3 linked regions of the Cohnella abietis genome follow. The protein of the gene in region 3 interacts with the protein of the main gene of each other region in a pairwise test. Links are inferred from orthologs where the notes say so. Each region holds a gene or a part of one and is shown on either strand. Other genes may lie near its edges. The genes, in order: odhB, pcrA and lpdA.

Region 1 (3,044 bases), 1.8 Mb from region 3 along the record:
CAATTCATATCTGCAGGTCAATCAAAATGGACACAGCGCTCTGGTTTGGTTATGCTGCTTCCACACGGCTATGAAGGTCAAGGACCGGAGCATTCCAGTGCTAGAATGGAACGCTTCCTGCAATTATCAGGTGAAGGAAACTGGACTGTCGCTTACTTATCGAGTGCGGCGCAATATTTCCACTTACTCCGCCGTCAAGCAGCTGAGATCAATACAGACGCTGCTCGTCCGCTTATTGTTATGGCGCCTAAGAGTATGATTCGTAATCCTTATGTTGCGTCCTCCGCGTCTCTGCTTAGCGAAGGCACATTCCAGACGGTTGTGGAACAATCCGGACTTGGAGAGCACCCTGCTCGTATCGAACGACTCGTCCTATGTACGGGTAAAGTTTCTGTTGATCTGGCAGAAGAGCTCGATAAATCAGCCGATGTTAACCGGGATTGGTTGCATATCGTCCGTGTTGAACAGCTCTATCCGTTCCCACGTCAAGAAATTCAAGCAATTATTGACCGTTTCCCGAACCTTACCGAAGTGGTATGGGTTCAAGAGGAGCCTAAAAATATGGGCGCTTGGAGCTATATAGAGCCACGCATCCGCGATCTTATTGGATCAAAATCGGTTACAGTTAGCTACAACGGTCGTCCGAAGCGCTCAAGCCCGGCGAGCGGATACCAGCAGATCCATGTTTTCGAGCAACAATTTATTATTAATCAAGCATTAGTTCAGAAAAAGAAAACGGCTATTAAAACCGGGAGGTAACAGCAATGCATGACATAATAGTACCAGCAATGGGTGAATCCATTACGGAAGGAACGATTTCCAAGTGGATCGTCAAAGTAGGAGATTCCGTTCAACAAGGCGACCTCTTGCTAGAGCTGGAAACAGACAAAGTAAACTTGGAAATTAGCGCCGATCAGGATGGTGTTATTGCAGCTATTCTCATGAATGAAGGGGATACTGTTAAAATCGGAGAATCTGTTGGTAAAATTGGTGCGGCTGGTCAAGCAGTTGCAGCTCCTACGGCTCCAGCAGCAGTAGCTGCGGCTCCAGCTCCACAGGAAAGCACTCCAGCTCCTGTAAAAGCTGCTGCTCCTGCCGTCAGCGTGGATAACAGCTCTACTCTTGCTACTCCTGCTGCTAGAAAGCTTGCTCGTGAGAAGGGAATCGATCTCAGCACACTTACAACGCGCGACCCAATTGGACGTGTTCATTCTAGCGATGTTGCATCTGCAGGTGCTGCTGCAAGCGTGCCTGCGCAACAAGCTGCACCTAAAGCGGCTGCGGCGGACAAACCGACTACAAACTCGAACAAGCCGGAAGAGCGCAAGCGTATGTCTCGCCGTCGCTTAACGATTGCGAAACGCCTAGTTGAAGCGCAACAAACTGCTGCGATGCTCACGACTTTCAATGAAGTTGATATGTCAGCTATTCTCGAAATTCGTAAACGTCGTAAAGATTCCTTCAAAGAGAAGCATGAAGTTGGATTAGGCTTTATGTCCTTCTTCACGAAAGCTGTCGTTGGCGCATTGAAGGCATTCCCTCATCTGAATGCAGAAATTAACGGTGAGGACATCATCGTTAAGAAATATTACGATATCGGTATTGCCGTCTCCGCTAAAGAAGGATTAGTTGTTCCTGTCTTGCGCGAGGCAGACCGTCTCGGATTTGCTGAAATTGAGCGTACTATCGGTCAATTGGCTGGCAAAGCTCGTAATAACACGTTAGAATTGTCCGAGCTTCAAGGCGGAACATTCACGATTACTAATGGCGGTGTATTCGGCTCCTTGCTATCCACGCCTATCTTGAATGCACCTCAAGTCGGAATTCTAGGTATGCACAAGATCCAGCTTCGTCCGATCGCTATCGACGCGACACGCATGGAGAACCGCCCAATGATGTACATTGCATTGTCCTATGATCACAGAATTGTTGATGGTGCAGAGGCTGTACAATTCCTTGTCAAAATCAAGGATATGCTCGAAGATCCGGAAACATTGCTGCTCGAAGGCTAATAGAATAGTTGCTTTGACGTTCAAACGAAAGGTGTTGGTTCAGGAGGTTACTCCTGCGCCAACACCTTTTGTTTTTGATCCAACTGTTGCTTGCTTAAGCAGATTATGCTCAAGCGCAAGCCAACCATAATCCATTGGCAGATAAAGTTGGTCCAAGGTATATTGAATGTAAAAAGAAACCTCATCTCTTAAATGGTTGCTCGCCAATTCCATTTTGACTAAAGAGAGGTTTCTTTGTATTTGTACTTTCAGTAATCGATAAGAAAAGAGGGGAAGTATCTCCTGTAGGAGCGAAGCGTTTGTCTTTGAGATCGTGAAATCTCCTTGTTATCTTTTACCCATTCAGATTTCACGATCTCAACCAACAACCGGAAGGAGATACTTCCCCGCAAAAACTATAATCGATAGACATAGCGAGAGGCTGCCCTATAAGTTATCTTACGGGACAGCCACTCTTGTTTTGGATCAATTATAAGTTAATTATTCAAGCTCAATTCGATAAGTCTTTATTTCATAAGGCATGACCATGGCCCGAACGGTAGCACCGAGAGTGATTTCCCCAATAGGACGCTCTAACAGATCGCATTCCTGCCAGCTTGCAATTTTCAATCCACTCGTGAGCTCTATATGACCACGGGCACCTGCAAATTCATGATAACGGACAATGATAGCTTCGCTATCCTCCGCTTTCTTAACGGCATCAATGAGAAGGTTATCCGCAGATAATTGAAATAAAGACGCTTCAACCTGAATAGGACTGTCCTTCCGAACACTAATCGGATTATTGAGGCACCAAGCTTCTTGGACAGTAGCACCTTCATACCAAGAGTGCTCATGAGGATAGAGAGAATAGGTGAACTCATGTTTTCCTTTGTCCGCAGAGCTATCTGGATATAGCCCCGATTTCAGAAGCGACAGCCTCATGAGATTCCCCTTAATGTCGTAGCCGTATTTGCAATCATTAAGCAAGCTAACGCCATAGCCCTGCTCCGATAGATCCGCCCATTGATGTCCGACCGTTTCAAAGCGTGC
Region 2 (3,235 bases), 2.7 Mb from region 3 along the record:
TTAGTCACAATTTCTAGGAGGTGAGGGAGATGGCAAAACAACGCTATTACGTCTCCGTCTCGGCAAGCATGGTAGGAACGGAGCCTTCGTTGACAGACCAGCTTACCGTTCTGGCAACGGAAGAGGAAAGGAACCATTTGCTCGCTTTATTAAATCAAGAACAGAAAAATATAGAAAAAACCTACTTAAGAGCGCAAATCCCTTATAAATCCGCTGACCATGACAAAGCTACTAATCGATATAACGACAATATGGTTGAAATCTACCGTTACCTTTATAAGATCGGTACTCTAGAAACCAAGCGTCATATCGCGTACATGGACATTTTACAGGAGCTACGAACGCCAGATTATCACCATCATGGCTACGATAATTTAGGCCACAACAATTCAAGGTCTTAAGATTGGAAAACGGGCTCATAAGAGCCCGCATTGGATCGCCGAGAAAGCTCGGCGGTTTTTTATATTTTAGTAACTGGAGCGAACGCAGCTAATAGTCTCTTAACACCTGTAGGTGCTGGAAACGCAATTTGCAGCTCTGCATCATTACCTGTACCTTTTACAGCTACAACAGTACCAATACCCCACTTCGCATGCTGAACCTTATCTCCTGCAGCTATTGCCATTCCATCTCCAACAGGCTTAGCAGCTGAAGGTGTCTGCGGTCGGGTAACTGAAGCGTTTGTCGTTGGACTAACGGTAGGGCGAGCACCGAATCCTACACTTGGAGATGATGGGGAACGTGTGCCGTACCCACTGTTTCCTCCACCACTTACCCGAGAACCATATCCTCCATACGAGCCAGAGCGGCCTCCACCTGCAGATTCTACCGCTTCCTTCAATTCAAGTGGAATTTCTCCCAAAAACCGTGAAGGAGCATTTGTACTTGTTTTACCATAGAGCAACCGCATCCGGGCACAGGTTAAATATAGCTTCTTCTCTGCCCTTGTGATTCCAACGTATGCCAATCTTCGTTCTTCTTCCATTTCCGCGTTATCCATGAAGGAACGACTGCTTGGGAACAAGCCTTCTTCCATCCCTACAATGAACACGACTGGGAATTCCAAGCCTTTGGCGCTATGCATGGTCATCAGGATTACGGCATCACCGTCACCTTCTTCATCATCCATCGAATCAATATCCGCAACAAGTGCCAGCTCTGTCAAAAATGAGATCAGTGACTTATCATCATTGCGCTTCTCGAATTCTTGCGTAACCGACAAGAACTCTTCTATATTTTCAAGACGTGACTTGGATTCAAGTGTATTCTCCCGCTGCAGCTCAAGCCGATATTCAGTGAGCTCGAGCAGCTTCTCCGTCAATTCCGTTACGGATAAATATTCGACCATCGCAGATAAATTATTAATAAGATCACGGAAGCCAGACAAAGCTACCTTTGCTCTAGATTGAATATCCAGATGATACAGCCCGTCTCCGAGCAACCCATCCCCTTCATTAAGCAGCTGCAAAATAGAGATACCCTTACGAGTCGCCTCTTCCCGCACCTTCGTCATCGTCGTATCGCCTAAGCCCCGCTTCGGCTCATTAACGACCCGATTCAAGCTATTATCATCATCCGGATTGGACACCAACCGTAAATAGGAAAGAATGTCCTTAATCTCTTTACGATCGTAGAACTTAATTCCGCCAACGATTTGGTAAGGAATTTCAGATTTAATAAGGATTTCCTCGACGACCCGTGACTGCGCATTCGTCCGGTACAGAATCGCATGATCACCGTAGCGACGGGCATTTTGACGGTTTTTGCGAATCTCACCTGCTATAAAATAACCTTCCTCGTGCTCGGAATCACCCTGGTACACCGTGATTTTGTCGCCGCCATCTTGATCTGTCCATAGGTTTTTCGCTTTGCGACCCATATTGTTCTTAATGACTGCGTTCGCCGCATCTAGAATGTTCGAGGTAGAACGATAGTTCTGCTCCAGCAAAATACTTTGCGCTTCAGGATAATCCGCCTCAAAGTTAAGGATGTTCGTAATGTCCGCTCCACGCCAACGGTAAATCGACTGATCACTATCTCCAACAACGCAGATGTTATGATGCTTTTGTGCGAGCATTTTACACAGGGTGTATTGCGCTTTATTGGTATCCTGGTATTCATCGACATGAATGTATTTGAATTTATTCTGATAAGATTCTAGAACCTCAGGAACATCTTTAAAAAGCTGGATCGTTTGGAGCAAAAGATCATCGAAGTCGAGCGAGTTGTTAGCTTTGAGTCTCCGTTGATATTGCGTGTACACCTTAGCTACGATGGATTCAAAATAATCCCCTTGCTTCTGCTCGTATTGAGCCGGAGACATGAGCTCATTCTTCGCCGCACTAATGGAGCCTTGAACTGCCTTAGGCTCGATTTTCTTCGTATCGATGTTGTTATCCTTCATGACGTTACGGATGACAGAAAGCTGATCCGTGGAATCGAGAATGCTGAAATTAGAACCGAATCCAATACGTTCGATATCTCTACGGAGAATACGCACGCACATGGAGTGGAAGGTGCTTACCCAAATATCTTTGCCGGACGGACCAATGAGCTTAGCTACCCTGTCCTGCATTTCACGAGCTGCTTTGTTTGTAAAAGTAATCGCCAAAATACTCCATGGTGCAGCTAGACGTTTGGAAATGAGATAAGCTATACGATGAGTCAGCACTCGCGTCTTACCGCTTCCTGCGCCAGCCATAATAAGGAGGGGTCCGTTAGTCGCTATGGCCGCTTCCTTCTGCTTTGGATTCAGCTTATTAATTGAGGCATCGATATCAATGGAACTTGTATTATCCCGTTCAAAAAACATGATCTTGCTCCTTTATCGCAAGGTTTACCGCGTTTACAGTTGCAAGTGCGGCATCCAGGTTTTCGTAAATGATGTTGCCAACGACAACTGTATCTGCCGAGGCAGCGGCTTGAGCCGCAAGCTCAGGACTGCTGATTCCTCCACCGTAGAAGAGATGCGCCTGTTTTAGTCCACTTTTTATACTCTTCAGTAAAGCCATATCACCGAAAACTCCGCTATATTCCACATAGAGAACCGGCACATTCCAGAGCCTGTCCGCTACTTGGCTGTAGGCTATCGCCTCTTCGTTGCTAATGTTCGTCTCTGCTCGACTTACTTTGGCAACTGTTGATTCCGGATTGAGCACCAAATAGGCTTCACCTGTGATTAAATCCCATGGAAGTAAATGTCCAAAATCACGAAGCGCCTCGACGTGGTGGCCTA
Region 3 (3,017 bases):
ATGTATACGTTTAGTTGTAACTAAGGGGAAGCCTTGAGCCAAATCGAATCGCAGCTGTCTGCCGAATACAGATAACGTGCCCGTCCCTGTTCGGTCTTCCTTCACTGCTCCGTTATCCAATACGTCCTGTAATAAATCTAAATAATTACGCAACGAGTACACACCTCGACGAAAGTTTTTTTGTTGTATATTGTATCATCCCATTTGTCATTCTGTCGATGAATAGCGCTGGGAACGTCGCTTCTTACGTAAATCATAACGTTCCGGAGCACTGTCGAACAATTTCTGTTCCGCTTCATTTTCCGGTATCGCTGCTGGCACTGGAACCGGTTTGCCGTTCTCATCAACTGCTACGAAGGTTGAAAAAGCCGTACAGGTCACTCTTCTTTCACCCGTGAACAGATTCTCTGCTCTAACAACGACATATACCTCCATTGAGCTCCGGTGCGTCGATGTAACGAACGCTTCAAGCTCAACGGCTTCTCCCATGCGAATCGGCGACAGGAAGTCTAGACTGTCCGTAGAAGCGGTCACAACAGGCTTATTAGAATGGCGCATGGCTGCTATAGCAGAAATTTTATCAATATATTTCATTAGCGTACCACCGAACATTGTACCATGGTGATTCGTGTCCGTCGGAAAAACAAGCTCTGTCATAATAGAACGGGAACGACTAACCGGTCTTGCATCTTCCGTCATATTGTACTCAGCACTCCCTTCACCACAAATGGGTTCTAACAATTAAATAAACCTTTATGAAGGTGTATTCACGAAAGCCGTGATTCCCTCATAAAGGTTTATCCATTGTAATTCTAAGCTTATTTTTTAGGAGCTATTGTATGAATAGGATGACCCATAGCAAGCTCAGCCGCATCCATCGTGATTTCAGCTAATGTTGGATGTGCGTGAATAGTCAACGCAATGTCCTCGATTGTAGCACCCATCTCGATAGCTAAGCCGATTTCTGCAATCATGTTAGACGCTTCTACGCCGGCGATTTGGGCACCGAGTACAAGACCATTGTCCGCATCATGAATGAGCTTCAGGAAGCCGTCTGCGCCGTTCAACGTTACCGCACGACCATTACCGCCGAATGGGAACTTGCTGGACTTCGCATTGTGACCCTTTTCCTTCGCTTCTTTTTCCGTGTAACCAACGCTAGCGCATTCTGGATCAGAGAACGCAACCGCAGGAATACACTTGTAATCCACTTTGGATGGCAATCCAGCAATCGCTTCTGCTGCTACCTTCGCTTCATAGGAAGCTTTATGAGCAAGAGCCGCGCCTGGAACAATGTCACCAATAGCATAAATGTGCTTAATGTTCGTACGACATTGATCATCAACTTCGATCAAGCCGCGCTCGCCTACATTAACGCCGATAAGATCAAGTCCTAGCTCACCATCCGTGTTCGGACGACGACCTACTGTAACGAGCAAGTAATCTGCGGAAACGGACTTTTGCTCGCCTCCAACTTCATACGTTACAGTAACTTCTTTGTCGGTTTGCTCTGCGCCCTTAGCAAGTGCGCCATTGACGATTTCTACATTTGATTTCTTAAGCTTCTTAACTACAAGCTGGCTCATGTCCTTATCGAAGCCTGGAAGAATCGTTTCTGCGCCTTCAAGCACAGTTACTTGTACTCCGAACTTCGCGTACATTTGACCAAGCTCAATACCAATGTACCCGCCACCGATAACAATCAGGCTCTTAGGAAGCTCAGGCAGAGACAATGCTTCGGTTGAGGACAGAATACGTCCGCCGAATGGGAAAGGCTTAAGCTCAATCGGACGGGATCCGGTAGCGATAATACAGTTCTTGAAACGGTAACGTGGTGCTTCTTGATCATTGAACAAACGAGCTTCATTTTCATTGATGAACATAACTTCACCATTGAACATTTGAACCTTATTTGCTTTCAGCAGCATTTCCACGCCGCCTGTCATTTTATTAACGACCGACGATTTGTACTCCTGTACTTTACCGAAATCAACGCCTACATTTTCCGCCGAAAGACCGTAATCAGAAGCATGCTGCATCGACTCATAGTGATGAGCAGCGTTGATTAGTGCTTTCGATGGAATACATCCAACGTTCAAACAAACGCCGCCAAATTTGGCTTTATCCGCAATAATAACCTTCTGACCCAATTGAGCTGCACGGATTGCAGCTACGTAACCACCAGGTCCGGCACCGACGATAAGCAAATCTATGTCTAGAGAAGCGTCCCCTACGACCATGGATTACACCTCCATAACTAGCAGCTCAGGATCGCTAAGCAGCTGTTTGATGTAGTTTAAGAAATTTTGCGCCGTAGCGCCGTCAATGATGCGGTGATCAAAGCTTAGAGACAACGCCATAACCGGAGCGATAACGATTTCGCCGTTTTTAACAACAGCTTTCTCAGCTATGCGGCCCGTACCCAAGATAGCTACCTCAGGGAAGTTAATAACAGGCGTGAAGAACATACCACCAGCAGAGCCGATGTTTGTAATCGATATCGTGCTACCTTTGAGCTCAGCACCAGTAAGCTTGCCATCACGACCACGAGTAGCTAGATCACGAATTTCGTTGGCAACAGACCATACGTTCTTCCGATCCGCGTCAAAGATGACCGGAACGATCAAGCCGTTATCTGTATCGGTGGCAATACCAATATTGTAGTATTTCTTGTAAACAATCTCATTAGCCGCTTCATCGATCGTCGCATTAAGAGCTGGGAATTCACGACAAGCAGCAACAAGAGCTTTAACGATAAATGGCAAGTAGGTAAGCTTAACGCCTTTTTTCTCCGCTACAGGCTTAGCTCTTGTGCGAAGTGCAACAAGACCTGTAACGTCTACTTCGTCCATCAAGGTTACGTGAGGTGCCGTGTAAACGGATTTAACCATGGCATTAGCAATCGCTTTACGAATTCCTTTAAATGGAACTCTCTCTTCGACGCCTGGTCCACTAACGACAGCTTTCGGCGCAGCCGCGCTTGGAGCTGATGCTGCTGGAGCTGCCTCAACTGCAGC

The links.
Region 1: the proteins of lpdA (region 3) and odhB interact in binary tests that used the Escherichia coli proteins (3 or more experiments, as listed by UniProt). The link is inferred for Cohnella abietis from one-to-one orthologs.
Region 2: the proteins of lpdA (region 3) and pcrA interact in binary tests that used the Escherichia coli proteins (3 or more experiments, as listed by UniProt). The link is inferred for Cohnella abietis from one-to-one orthologs.

The regions. Positions count from the first base shown.
Region 1 is NZ_AP019400.1:5,338,605-5,341,648, forward strand. What follows is about bases 4-2,888. They hold odhB (2-oxoglutarate dehydrogenase complex dihydrolipoyllysine-residue succinyltransferase), read left to right. Parts: upstream 4-764; coding sequence 765-2,012; downstream 2,013-2,888. Other genes in these bases: KCTCHS21_RS23675 (2-oxoglutarate dehydrogenase E1 component), read left to right, coding at 4-759; KCTCHS21_RS31265 (hypothetical protein), read right to left, coding at 2,052-2,225; KCTCHS21_RS23685 (alpha-mannosidase), read right to left, coding at 2,493-2,888. Also shown: more of KCTCHS21_RS23675, read left to right, coding at 1-3; more of KCTCHS21_RS23685, read right to left, coding at 2,889-3,044. UniProt on the Escherichia coli protein: E2 component of the 2-oxoglutarate dehydrogenase (OGDH) complex which catalyzes the second step in the conversion of 2-oxoglutarate to succinyl-CoA and CO(2).
Region 2 is NZ_AP019400.1:6,198,289-6,201,523, forward strand. Bases 137-3,212 are described here. They hold pcrA (DNA helicase PcrA), read right to left. Parts: upstream 2,813-3,212; coding sequence 461-2,812; downstream 137-460. Other genes in these bases: KCTCHS21_RS27215 (hypothetical protein), read left to right, coding at 137-401; pcrB (heptaprenylglyceryl phosphate synthase), read right to left, coding at 2,802-3,212. Outside these bases: more of KCTCHS21_RS27215, read left to right, coding at 30-136; more of pcrB, read right to left, coding at 3,213-3,235. UniProt on the Escherichia coli protein: A helicase with DNA-dependent ATPase activity. Unwinds DNA duplexes with 3'-5' polarity. Translocates on single-stranded DNA with 3'-5' polarity. Initiates unwinding more efficiently from a nicked substrate than double-stranded DNA.
Region 3 is NZ_AP019400.1:3,521,219-3,524,235, reverse strand. What follows is about bases 30-2,887. They hold lpdA (dihydrolipoyl dehydrogenase), read right to left. Parts: upstream 2,241-2,887; coding sequence 819-2,240; downstream 30-818. Other genes in these bases: KCTCHS21_RS15170 (dihydrolipoamide acetyltransferase family protein), read right to left, coding at 2,244-2,887; KCTCHS21_RS15180 (acyl-CoA thioesterase), read right to left, coding at 208-699; thyA (thymidylate synthase), read right to left, coding at 30-153. Outside these bases: more of thyA, read right to left, coding at 1-29; more of KCTCHS21_RS15170, read right to left, coding at 2,888-3,017. UniProt on the Escherichia coli protein: Lipoamide dehydrogenase is a component of the glycine cleavage system as well as of the alpha-ketoacid dehydrogenase complexes.